Regions from separate parts of the Cupriavidus sp. GA3-3 genome, predicted to be linked through region 1. Evidence: predicted binding sites of a transcription regulator. Region 1 holds the regulator's gene; each other region holds the start of a gene.
What was found. The regulator LexA, encoded in region 1, represses DNA repair genes until DNA is damaged. The targets are predictions, from matches to a motif close to ACTGTATNNNNATACAGT.
Positions count from the first base shown of each region.

Region 2: the regulator LexA is predicted to act here: its motif matches at 1,535-1,552, upstream of C265_RS26595 (ATP-dependent helicase).
Region 3: the regulator LexA is predicted to act here: its motif matches at 1,239-1,256, upstream of recA (recombinase RecA).

Region 1 is NZ_KB944471.1:180,070-183,341, reverse strand. It holds gene C265_RS10850 (hypothetical protein) at 70-420, shown strand; gene C265_RS10845 (hypothetical protein) at 920-1,267, shown strand; gene C265_RS32500 (hypothetical protein) at 1,307-1,477, opposite strand; gene lexA (transcriptional repressor LexA) at 1,588-2,241, opposite strand; gene C265_RS10835 (asparaginase) at 2,497-3,272, shown strand, end outside.
Region 2 is NZ_KB944502.1:233,597-236,868, reverse strand. It holds gene C265_RS26595 (ATP-dependent helicase) at 1-1,485, opposite strand, end outside; gene C265_RS26590 (TlpA disulfide reductase family protein) at 1,645-2,181, opposite strand; gene C265_RS26585 (thioredoxin family protein) at 2,293-2,796, opposite strand; gene C265_RS26580 (hypothetical protein) at 2,952-3,272, shown strand, end outside.
Region 3 is NZ_KB944492.1:45,534-48,805, reverse strand. It holds gene C265_RS22590 (sensor histidine kinase) at 1-430, opposite strand, end outside; gene C265_RS22585 (response regulator transcription factor) at 481-1,170, opposite strand; gene recA (recombinase RecA) at 1,397-2,461, shown strand; gene recX (recombination regulator RecX) at 2,564-3,040, shown strand; gene C265_RS22570 (DUF2889 domain-containing protein) at 3,184-3,272, shown strand, end outside.

The sequences.
Region 1 (3,272 bases):
GGTCCCACGCCTGTCGTGGATGTCCCGGTTGCCTCTGCAGTTTGGGGCGATGCTCAGCGGGAGCGAAAAATGCAAGCGATATTTGCCAGAGGCTACACGCAACGGCCCGTGATAGTCGTGGCCCGAGAATACGCGGTTGACGGTATTCAAGTTGACGTGGGAGATCTAGTGACCGTTCGCGTCCTTGATCAGGATGTCGAGTTTGGCATCCGCCTATCCGGTCCCGGGGACAGCGTGGACAGCTGGCGGGGCACGATTTTTCATATTGCGCGCGGTGAAGAGGCGCTTACGTATGCAGAAGGGCTTGAGCTTGACGACATCGTGGATGTCTCGCGCGCGGAGATGGCCGAGATCATTAAGCACAACGACGATTCCCGATCTGTTTCGGCTCGCTCGATCCCGGATGGCGGCGTGGTGTAAGCCATGACGCCGGCGGTCTCCGGCACGCTTTAGATCACTGCTTCTTTCCGCCAGATCTCGGCCACAGTGGTCATCCCCTCCTTGCTCCGCCATGCAAAAATCATGCAAAAAAGCCGCGTACAAGGCGGGCTACGGAAAGTTTGCGCCGGTGGTGGTCGGGTATGTCTCGGGGGTTGCTGCAGGCAAGGGGCGCCGTTGGCGGGCCAAAAATTGAGGTGGCGCATGGGGCTCGCACGGGTTACAATTTTTCCCACGGCACCCGTAGAAGCCGCATGAATGCTTGTGAAAAATTGAGCGTTCATGGGAAAAAAACGAGGCCGAAAGCGTTGATTCCAAAGGGGAAAATGGCGATTGATGCGGGGATTGAGATTCCTGTCGTCGTGGGTTCGAGTCCCATCAGCCACCCCAAAGCATTTCCCAGAACGGCGCCTCGCGAGGGCGCCGTTCTGCATTTCCCGGGGGCGGTATGTCTGTTCGAGCGGCAGCGGTTGGCGTAGCGATGGCAGCCATGGTGGCAGGGTGTGCCACCGGCACTTCTGAAAAGGACATTCGCGCGCGTGCGCCGATGCGCTTGTTCACGCCCGCCAAGATGGGTGAGGTTGCGAAATGCCTGCGCAACAATCTGGGCGATGACGCCGCGGTCGTCAACTATCCGGCGAAGAGCCAGACCGAGATCCGCATCGGCCAGACCACGTCTGGCGGTGAATACCAATACGCCTATCTGATTTCGCTGACGGCGAAGCCGGATGGTACGGCGCTGGAGCTGCGCAAGAGCGATACGTGGTTCCCGCAGCTGACGCCGACGGAGCTGGAAGCCGAAGCCAAGGCGTGTGCGCCGCGTAGCTGAGGACGGCGCCCGCAGCTGCTCGGAGACAGCCGGCAGATTTCAGGCGGCCAGCTTTTCGGCGGTTTCGAGTTCAAGCATGCGGCAGATCGCCGCCATGCTGCCGACCATGGTGCGGCGCTGCGTACCCTGGTAGACGCGTACGCCCTTGCTCTGGCGGAACGGCACGGGCTTGACCGGGCGACGGGCGGCGACTTGGTGGATTTGCGGCATGGTGGCACCTCTTTTAGGCAAAGCGGGGTCAACACCCGGCAAGCCGGGCGGCGTCTGCAAAGCAATGGAAGCGGGTGGGCCCGCGCAGGCGGTTGGCCTGCGGTGCCCGGCTAGAAGCCGGAAGATCGGATCAGCCCGACGGCGATGCCTTCCAGCGAGAACTCCTCCCCAGGCTCCACGATAATGTTGGTGAAGTCCGGGTTTTCTGCGATCAGTTCGATATGGCCACCGCGCCGCTGCAGGCGCTTGACGGTCACGTCATCACCCAGGCGCGCCACCACGATCTTGCCGTTGTCGGCTTCGCTGGCGCGGCGCACGGCCAGCAGGTCGCCGTCGAGGATGCCGGCATCGCGCATGCTCAGGCCGCGCACTCGCAGCAGGTAATCGGGGCGTTCGTCGAAGACCGAGGCGTCGACCTGGTACTGGCGGTCGATATGCTCGGCGGCGAGTATCGGGCTGCCGGCAGCAACGCGGCCCACCAGCGGCAGCGTCAGCTGCATCACGCCGGCCATCGGCAACGAAAACTGGTCGGGCATTTCCGAATCGCTGCGTGCCACCTTCAGGCGGATGCCGCGTGAAGCGCCCGGGGTCAGTTCGATCACGCCCTTGCGTGCCAGCGCCCTCAGGTGTTCTTCCGCGGCATTGGGCGAGGAGAAGCCAAACTCTGCGGCGATTTCGGCGCGCGTGGGCGGAAAGCCGGTGCGGCGGATCGTGTTGCGGATCAGATCGAAAATCTGCTGCTGCCGGGGTGTCAGGGTCGCCATGGGATCGCCGTTCCGTGCGGGGTCGCGGGGTTTCGGGTAAGAGGATCGGTCGATCCTTTATCCTGCATCCGTCTGACCGGGCACTGTATGTTTAAACAGTATGCTGTGATTTTATACAGTATCGGCCTGAGCGCAAGCAGAATTTTTGGGGCGTGTCTCATGGACGGAATGCGGATCACCGGCGAGAGCCGCGGCGAGGCGGGGTGCGCCCGTTACAATCGGCATTCCTGCCTTTCCACTTTCTTTGCACGCTCCATGACCCAATTGCCTCGCATCGTCGTACTGGCCACCGGCGGCACCATTGCTGGCGCGGCCGGAAACTCTGCCAGCAGCGCACGCTACCAGGCGGCGACCGTGCCGGTGTCGTCGTTGCTGGCAGCGGTGCCCGCGCTGCAGTCGGCGGCTCGCATCGAGGCCGAGCAGGTGGCCCAGGTCGACAGCAAGGACATGACCTTCACGCTCTGGCAAACGCTGGCGGCGCGGGTTGAGCACTGGTCCGCGCAGCCCGACGTGGCTGGCATCGTGATCACCCACGGCACCGATACGCTGGAAGAAACTGCGATGGCGCTGCACCTGACGCAATCGTGTCCGGTGCCCGTGGTGATGACAGCGGCAATGCGGCCGTCGACGTCGCTGTCGGCCGATGGGCCGCTGAACCTGCTGGATGCGGTGCGCGTGGCCGCTCATCCCGATGCGCGCGGCAAGGGTGTGCTGGTGGTGCTGAACCAGCAGATCCACGCTGCGCGGGATGTGGCCAAGGCCCACACGTCGGCGGTGGACGCCTTTGTCTCGGCCTGCGGGCCGCTGGGTTTCGTGCAGGACGACTACGTGCGCTTCGCCCGCGCGCCACGCGCGGCCTGGGTGATCGGGCCGATGCCGGCGGCGTGGCCGATGGTGGAGATCGTGGCGAGCTACGCGCAGCCGGGCAGGGTGGCAGTGGATGCGCTGGTCCGCGCGGGTGTAGCCGGGCTGGTGGTGGCTGCCGCCGGCAATGGCTCGGTGCATGAGGTGCTGGCCGGGGCGCTGGCCGA
Region 2 (3,272 bases), on a different contig from region 1:
CATCAGCGCGCGCGCCAGCGCCAGCAGGTCGGCCCAGGCGGGCGCTGCGGCCGGCGGCGGCTCGAATTGCTCCAGCGAGAACAAGGGCTCGGTGGCCAGCGCCAGCGCATCGAGCACGCGCGCCGCGGTCTTGGGGCCGATGCCGGGCAGCAGCTGCAGCGTGCGGAAGCCCGCCATGCGGTCGCGCGGGTTCTCCAGCCAGCGCACCACCGCCAGCGCGTCCTTGACGTGGGTCGATTCCAGGAATTTCAGCCCGCCGAACTTCACGAACGGGATATTGCGCCGGGCCAGCTCGATCTCTACCTGCGCGCTGTGGTCGGCGGCGCGGAACAGCACCGCCTGTGCCATCAGCGTCAGGCCGGCCTCGCGCCGCGCCAGCACCTGCTCGACCACGTAGCGGGCCTGGTCGGCCTCATCGTTGACCACGATCACGCCGGGCTTTTCGGCCGAGGCGCGCTCGGACCACAGGTCCTTGGTATAGCGCTCGGCCGCCAGCCCGATCACGGCGTTGGCGGCCTGCAGGATCGGCTGCGTCGAGCGGTAGTTCTGCGACAGCGTGACCTGCTGCGCGGCCGGCGTGAACTGCGCCGGGAAGTCCAGGATATTGCGCACGGTGGCGCCGCGGAAGGCGTAGATCGACTGCGCGTCGTCTCCCACCACGGTCAGGCCGCGGCCGTCCGGCCGCATGGCCAGCAGGATCGACGCCTGCAGCGCATTGGTGTCCTGGTATTCGTCGACCAGCACGTGGTCGAAGCGCGCGCCCATGTCCTGCGCGATGGTGGGCTCGGCCATGGCCTGCGCCCAGTACAGCAGCAGGTCGTCATAGTCCAGCACATGCTGCTTCTGCTTGGCCTCGACATAGCCGGCGAACAGGGTGCGCAGCGCATCCGCCCACATCGCGTAGCGCGGGAACTGCTGCTTGAGCACGTCTTCCAGCGGCGCCTGGGTGTTGACCACGCGCGAGTAGATCGCCAGGCAGGTTTCCTTCTTCGGGAAGCGGCTGGCGGTCTCCGACAGGCCCAGGTCGTGGCGCACCACGTGCATCAGGTCGGCGGCATCGCCGCGGTCGCTGATGGTGAAGGCGGGCGACAGGCCCAGGGTCTCGGCGTATTCGCGCAGCAGGCGCGCGCCGATGGCGTGGAAGGTGCCGGACCACTGCAGCGCCGCGCGCCCCGCGCCGGTCTGGGTGCCGAGCGCCTGGTCGACGATGCGCTCGACGCGCCGTCCCATCTCCGCCGCGGCGCGGCGCGAGAACGTCAGCAGCAGGATGCGTCGCGGATCGGCGCCGGCCAGCACCAGGTGCGCGACCCGGTGCGCCAGCGTATTGGTCTTGCCCGAGCCGGCGCCGGCGATGATCAGCAGCGGCGCGTCGCTGCCGTGTTCCACCGCGGCGCGCTGCTCCGGGTTGAGCCGGGACAGGTAGGCGGGGACATCATCGGCTCCAGGGGCAGCGAGGTCGGCGGCGGGGGCTAGGTCCAAAGTCACAGGCGGGGCTCGGGGAAGGCTCGGAAAACTCAGAAAAAGGCTGGCGCCAACTGTATATCCATACAGGGATGTCGCGCAACCTGCTGCCCTGGCGATCGTGCGTAAAAACAGAAAAAGGTGCTCGATGAGCACCTTTTCGCTGCGGTTGCCGCGGGAGCGTTACGCGGACTTTGCCAGCGCGCCATCCAGCAGCTTGTGCAGCGCATCCCACTCGGGCTCGCCCACATAGCGCTTCAGGATGCGGCCGTCCTTGTCGACCACGAAGGTGGTCGGCGTCAGCTGCACATTGCCGAAGGCCCTGGCCGCGGTGCCGTCGGAATCCATCGCCACCTTGAACGGCAGGCCGCGCGTCCTGGCGTAGTTCATTACATACATGGGCGGGTCGTAGTTCATCGCCACGGCGACGAATTCCAGCCCCTTGCCCTTGAACTGCTCATAGGTGCGGACCATGTCAGGCATTTCCTTGACGCAGGTGGCGCAGCTGGTGGCCCAGAAGTTGATCATGTAGACCTTGCCCTTGAGGTCGGCGGTGCTGACCTTCTCGCCCGACAGCAGCGTGAAGGTGGCCGCCGGGGCCGTATTGGCCGGCGCCAGCGCGCGGTAGCCGAACCAGCCCAGCAGCGCGAGCACGACCACGGCCGCGACGATGGGCCAGGGCTTGCGGGAGGATTTGGTGGCAGGGGCAGCAGTGGTCATGGAATCCGGGTCAGGCAGGTTCGGTCAGCAATGGGACATTCTAATGCCGCAGGCGTTCGCGCGCTGCGCGGGGCCGGGCTGCGGCAATCCGCCGCAAGCGTCCCGATCGATTCAGCGCCGGACGGCGGCGCGTGCCTGGTCCAGCGCCTGTTCCAGGTAGGCGCCGTAGAAATCCGGCTGCATGCCGCGCAGCGGGCCGGCGGCGGCGCGGCCCTGGCGGTCCAGGAACAGCACCGTGGGCGCCACCCGCACCTGGTGCGCCCGGGCCCACGCGCGCGCGGTGGTCAGGCTGCCGTCGGCATCGCGCAGCGGGGTGTCGGCGGTCATGTCGAGCTCGCGCACGGCAATCTCGCCGGCGGCGGCCTGCGGGCCCAGGTAGTTGCTGCGCACGGCATCGCAATAGCTGCAGCCCGGCATCGACACCAGTACCACCAGCGGCTCGCCGCGGCGAGCGGCCTCGGTGCCGTGGGCGGCCAGGTCGGTGGCCGGGGGCAGGTGGGCGGGGCTGGCGGCGGCTGCGGGCATGCCGGCCGCGGCTGCCAGCAACGCACCCGCGGCCACCCAGCGCAGGCTGGCTATGGCGAAGGCGTGGCGGGCAATGAGGGCGGCAGGCATGGCTGGAACGTGGGGGGCAGGGCGGTAGCGGGAGCGGGAGCGGCGCAGCAAGCACTGGAGCGCCGCTTTCGGGATAATACCGGTTTCCGCCCGCAGGCGATGGCGTCCGCCAGCGCCGCCCGCAGCCTGCGCGCGCCGTCCCCCATGGATTCCCGATGCGTCTTGTGCCGCCCCCGCCGAGCTTTCCTGCCGCTGTCCGCCGCCCGCTGCTGTGCTGTGCCGCCGTGCTGGCATTCGCCCTGTGCGCCTGTTCACCGCGCTATGACTGGCGCACCATCCAGTCCGGCGAGGGCGCCTACGCCGCGCTCTATCCGGGCAAGCCCACCAGCGCCGCGCGCGACGTGACCATTGCCGGGCGCAAGCTGCCGATGACGATGGAAGCTGCGCGCGTCGACGACACGCTGTTCGCCGTGGGCGTGGTGACGCTGCCCGCCGATGACGAAGCGCTGCGGCGCGAGGCGCTGGCGGCGATGCAG
Region 3 (3,272 bases), on a different contig from region 1:
GGTCGCCGGCGATGTATTCGCCGCGCTTGCCGACCACCTGGTAGTAGATGTTGTCGGTCTCGTCGGCGCGCAGGATCTCGCGCGCCGACAGCGGCAGCTGCAGCGTGATGCGCCCGTTGACCTCGCGCACCTGCTGCGACAGCACGATGGCGCTGGCTTCCAGCGCGCGGTCGAAGGGCCCGTTGGCGATCGACTTGGCCACCAGGTAGGTCACCGCGATGCTCATCGGCCAGAGCAGCAGCAGCGGCGCCAGCATCCAGTCGAGGATCTCACCGAACAATGAGCGCGGCGCGGAATTTGCCGCGCTTTCCTCCAGGTGCGGCAACGCGTCGGCCAGGTCCTGGTCGGTAGTGTCCGGGGCCGGGGCGGCGGAAGGAGGGGGGGGCGCGGGGCGGGGCACGCGCCGCCAGGGCAGTCGCAGCAGGCTCATCTCGGCGAGGTTGCGCTCAGGTCAGTCGCGTGGCCTGCGGTGGGGTCGGATCAGTGATGCGTGGCCACCGCCGGCTGGAATTTCTCCAGGCAGTAGCCAAGCCCGCGCACGGTGGCGATGCGGATGCCGCCGACTTCGATCTTCTTGCGCAGCCGGTGCACGTAGACTTCGATGGCGTTGTTGCTGACTTCCTCGCCCCACTCGCACAGGTGGTCCACCAGCTGCTCTTTCGATACCAGGCGGCCGCTGCGTGTGAGCAGGATCTCCAGCAACCCGATCTCGCGCGCGGACAGGTCCAGCATCTGCTCGTTGAGATAGGCGATGCGTCCGACCTGGTCGTAGGCCAGCGGCCCGTGCCGCATCAGCGTGGCGCCGCCGCCGGCGCCGCGCCGCACCAGCGCGCGCACGCGCGCTTCAAGCTCGGACAGGGCAAAGGGCTTGGCCATATAGTCGTCGGCGCCCAGGTCCAGGCCCTTGACGCGCTCGTCGACGCTGTCGGCGGCGGTCAGGATCAGCACCGGCAGCATGGCGCCGCGCGCGCGCAGGCGCTTGAGCACTTCCAGCCCGGACATGCGCGGCAGGCCCAGGTCCAGGATCAGCAGGTCGAAGGTCTGGGTCGACAGCGCGGAATCGGCTTCCAGGCCGTTGGTGACGTGGTCGACGGCGTAACCCGAGTGGCGTAGCGAGCGCGTCAGGCCGTCCGCCAGCACGTCGTCATCTTCGGCGATCAGAATGCGCATGGTTGTCTCCACCCTGGCCGGCATAGCCGGCGCCGGCGGAATGGGGCGCGATGGGGCTTGCCAAGCATACTGTTTTTTTATACAGTACCCGCACGTTCCGCTGGGGCTGCCCGGGGAGACCCCCTGGAGAGCGGCCGCGCAGACAGCCGGGCCGGCGCTGGAGCCGGAAAATGCCGGTGCCGCGCCACATGCGGCCTATTTATACACCATTGATTCAAGGACGACCATGGACGACAAGAAGGCAGGTGCCGGCGTGAGCGCCGAGAAGCAGAAGGCGCTTGCCGCCGCGCTCTCCCAGATCGAGAAGCAGTTCGGCAAGGGCTCGATCATGCGCCTGGGCGACGGCGAGGTCGAGAAGGACATTCAGGTGGTATCCACCGGTTCGCTCGGCCTGGACATCGCGCTTGGCGTCGGTGGCCTGCCACGCGGCCGCGTGGTCGAGATCTATGGTCCGGAATCGTCGGGCAAGACCACGCTGACGCTGCAGGTCGTGGCCGAGATGCAGAAGCTGGGCGGCACCTGCGCCTTTATCGACGCCGAGCATGCGCTGGACGTCAGCTACGCCAACAAGCTGGGCGTCAACGTCGGCGACCTGCTGATCTCGCAGCCGGACACCGGCGAACAGGCGCTGGAAATCACCGACGCGCTGGTGCGCTCGGGCTCGATCGACCTGATCGTGATCGACTCGGTGGCGGCGCTGGTGCCCAAGGCCGAAATCGAAGGCGAAATGGGCGATTCGCTGCCCGGCCTGCAGGCCCGCCTGATGAGCCAGGCGCTGCGCAAGCTGACCGGCACCATCAAGCGCACCAACTGCCTGGTGATCTTCATCAACCAGATCCGCATGAAGATCGGCGTGATGTTCGGCTCGCCGGAAACCACCACCGGCGGCAACGCGCTCAAATTCTACGCCTCGGTGCGCCTGGATATCCGCCGCATCGGCTCGATCAAGAAGGGCGACGACGTGATCGGCAACGAGACCAAGGTCAAGGTGGTCAAGAACAAGGTCTCGCCGCCGTTCCGCGAAGCCTTCTTCGACATCCTCTACGGCCAGGGCATCTCGCGCCAGGGCGAGATCATCGACCTGGGCGTGGACGCCAAGATCGTCGAGAAGTCCGGCGCCTGGTACAGCTACAACGGCGACAAGATCGGCCAGGGCAAGGATAACGCGCGCGAATACCTGCGCGAGAACCCTGACATCGCCGACGAGATCGAGAACAAGGTGCGCGCGGCGCTGGGCGTGGTGGCCATGAACCCCACGGCGGCTGCCACGCCGGTAGCGGTCGAAGACTGACCGCGCCAGCGGCCATTGCGCCAAGCAAAAAGGCCGGGGCATCGCCGATGCCCCGGCCTTTTTGCTTGGCGCGGACCCCTCCATCCACAGATTCCGGCAACCATGGCAACCCGTCCCCCGCTTTCGCTGAAGGCCCGCGCCGTCGACTACCTGTCTCGCCGCGAGCACAGCCGCGCCGAACTGGCGCGCAAGCTGGCGCCGCATGCCGAGTCGGCCGAGCAGCTGGAGCAGTTGCTGGACGCGCTGGAGCGCGAGAACTGGCTGTCGAACCAGCGCTTTGCCGACAGCCTGGTGCACCGCCGCGGCGCCCGCTACGGCACCGCGCGCGTGATGCAGGAAGCCAAGACCCACAAGCTCGGCAGCGAGCAACTGGGCGATCTGCAGGAGCGGCTGCGCGCCACGGAAGTGGAGCGCGCCCGTGAGGTCTGGCGCAAGCGCTTCGGCACCCCGCCGGACACGCCCGAAGCGCGGGCCAGGCAGATCCGCTTCATGGTGGCGCGCGGGTTCTCGCGTTCGGTCGTCGGCAAGATCATCCAGGGTGCGGACGAAGACTACGGCGACGACGGTGGCGAGGCCTGATGCGCCATGGTCGGCCGACAATCCCGCTGCGACAGTTGCTGCACAAGGATGTTCCCGGCCAAAGCGGCGCGGCATGTTAAACTCCCCCGGTTTTCGGTGCTCCGGCACCGCCGTTCCCCAGCCCCCGTATTTCCAGCCTGGCCATGCCTCTGTCCCAGCCCGTCAACCGCTCCCAGCGTCACCGTCGCGCCATTACGGCCGAGGCGTACCAGAGAGAGGACGGCTTGTGGGA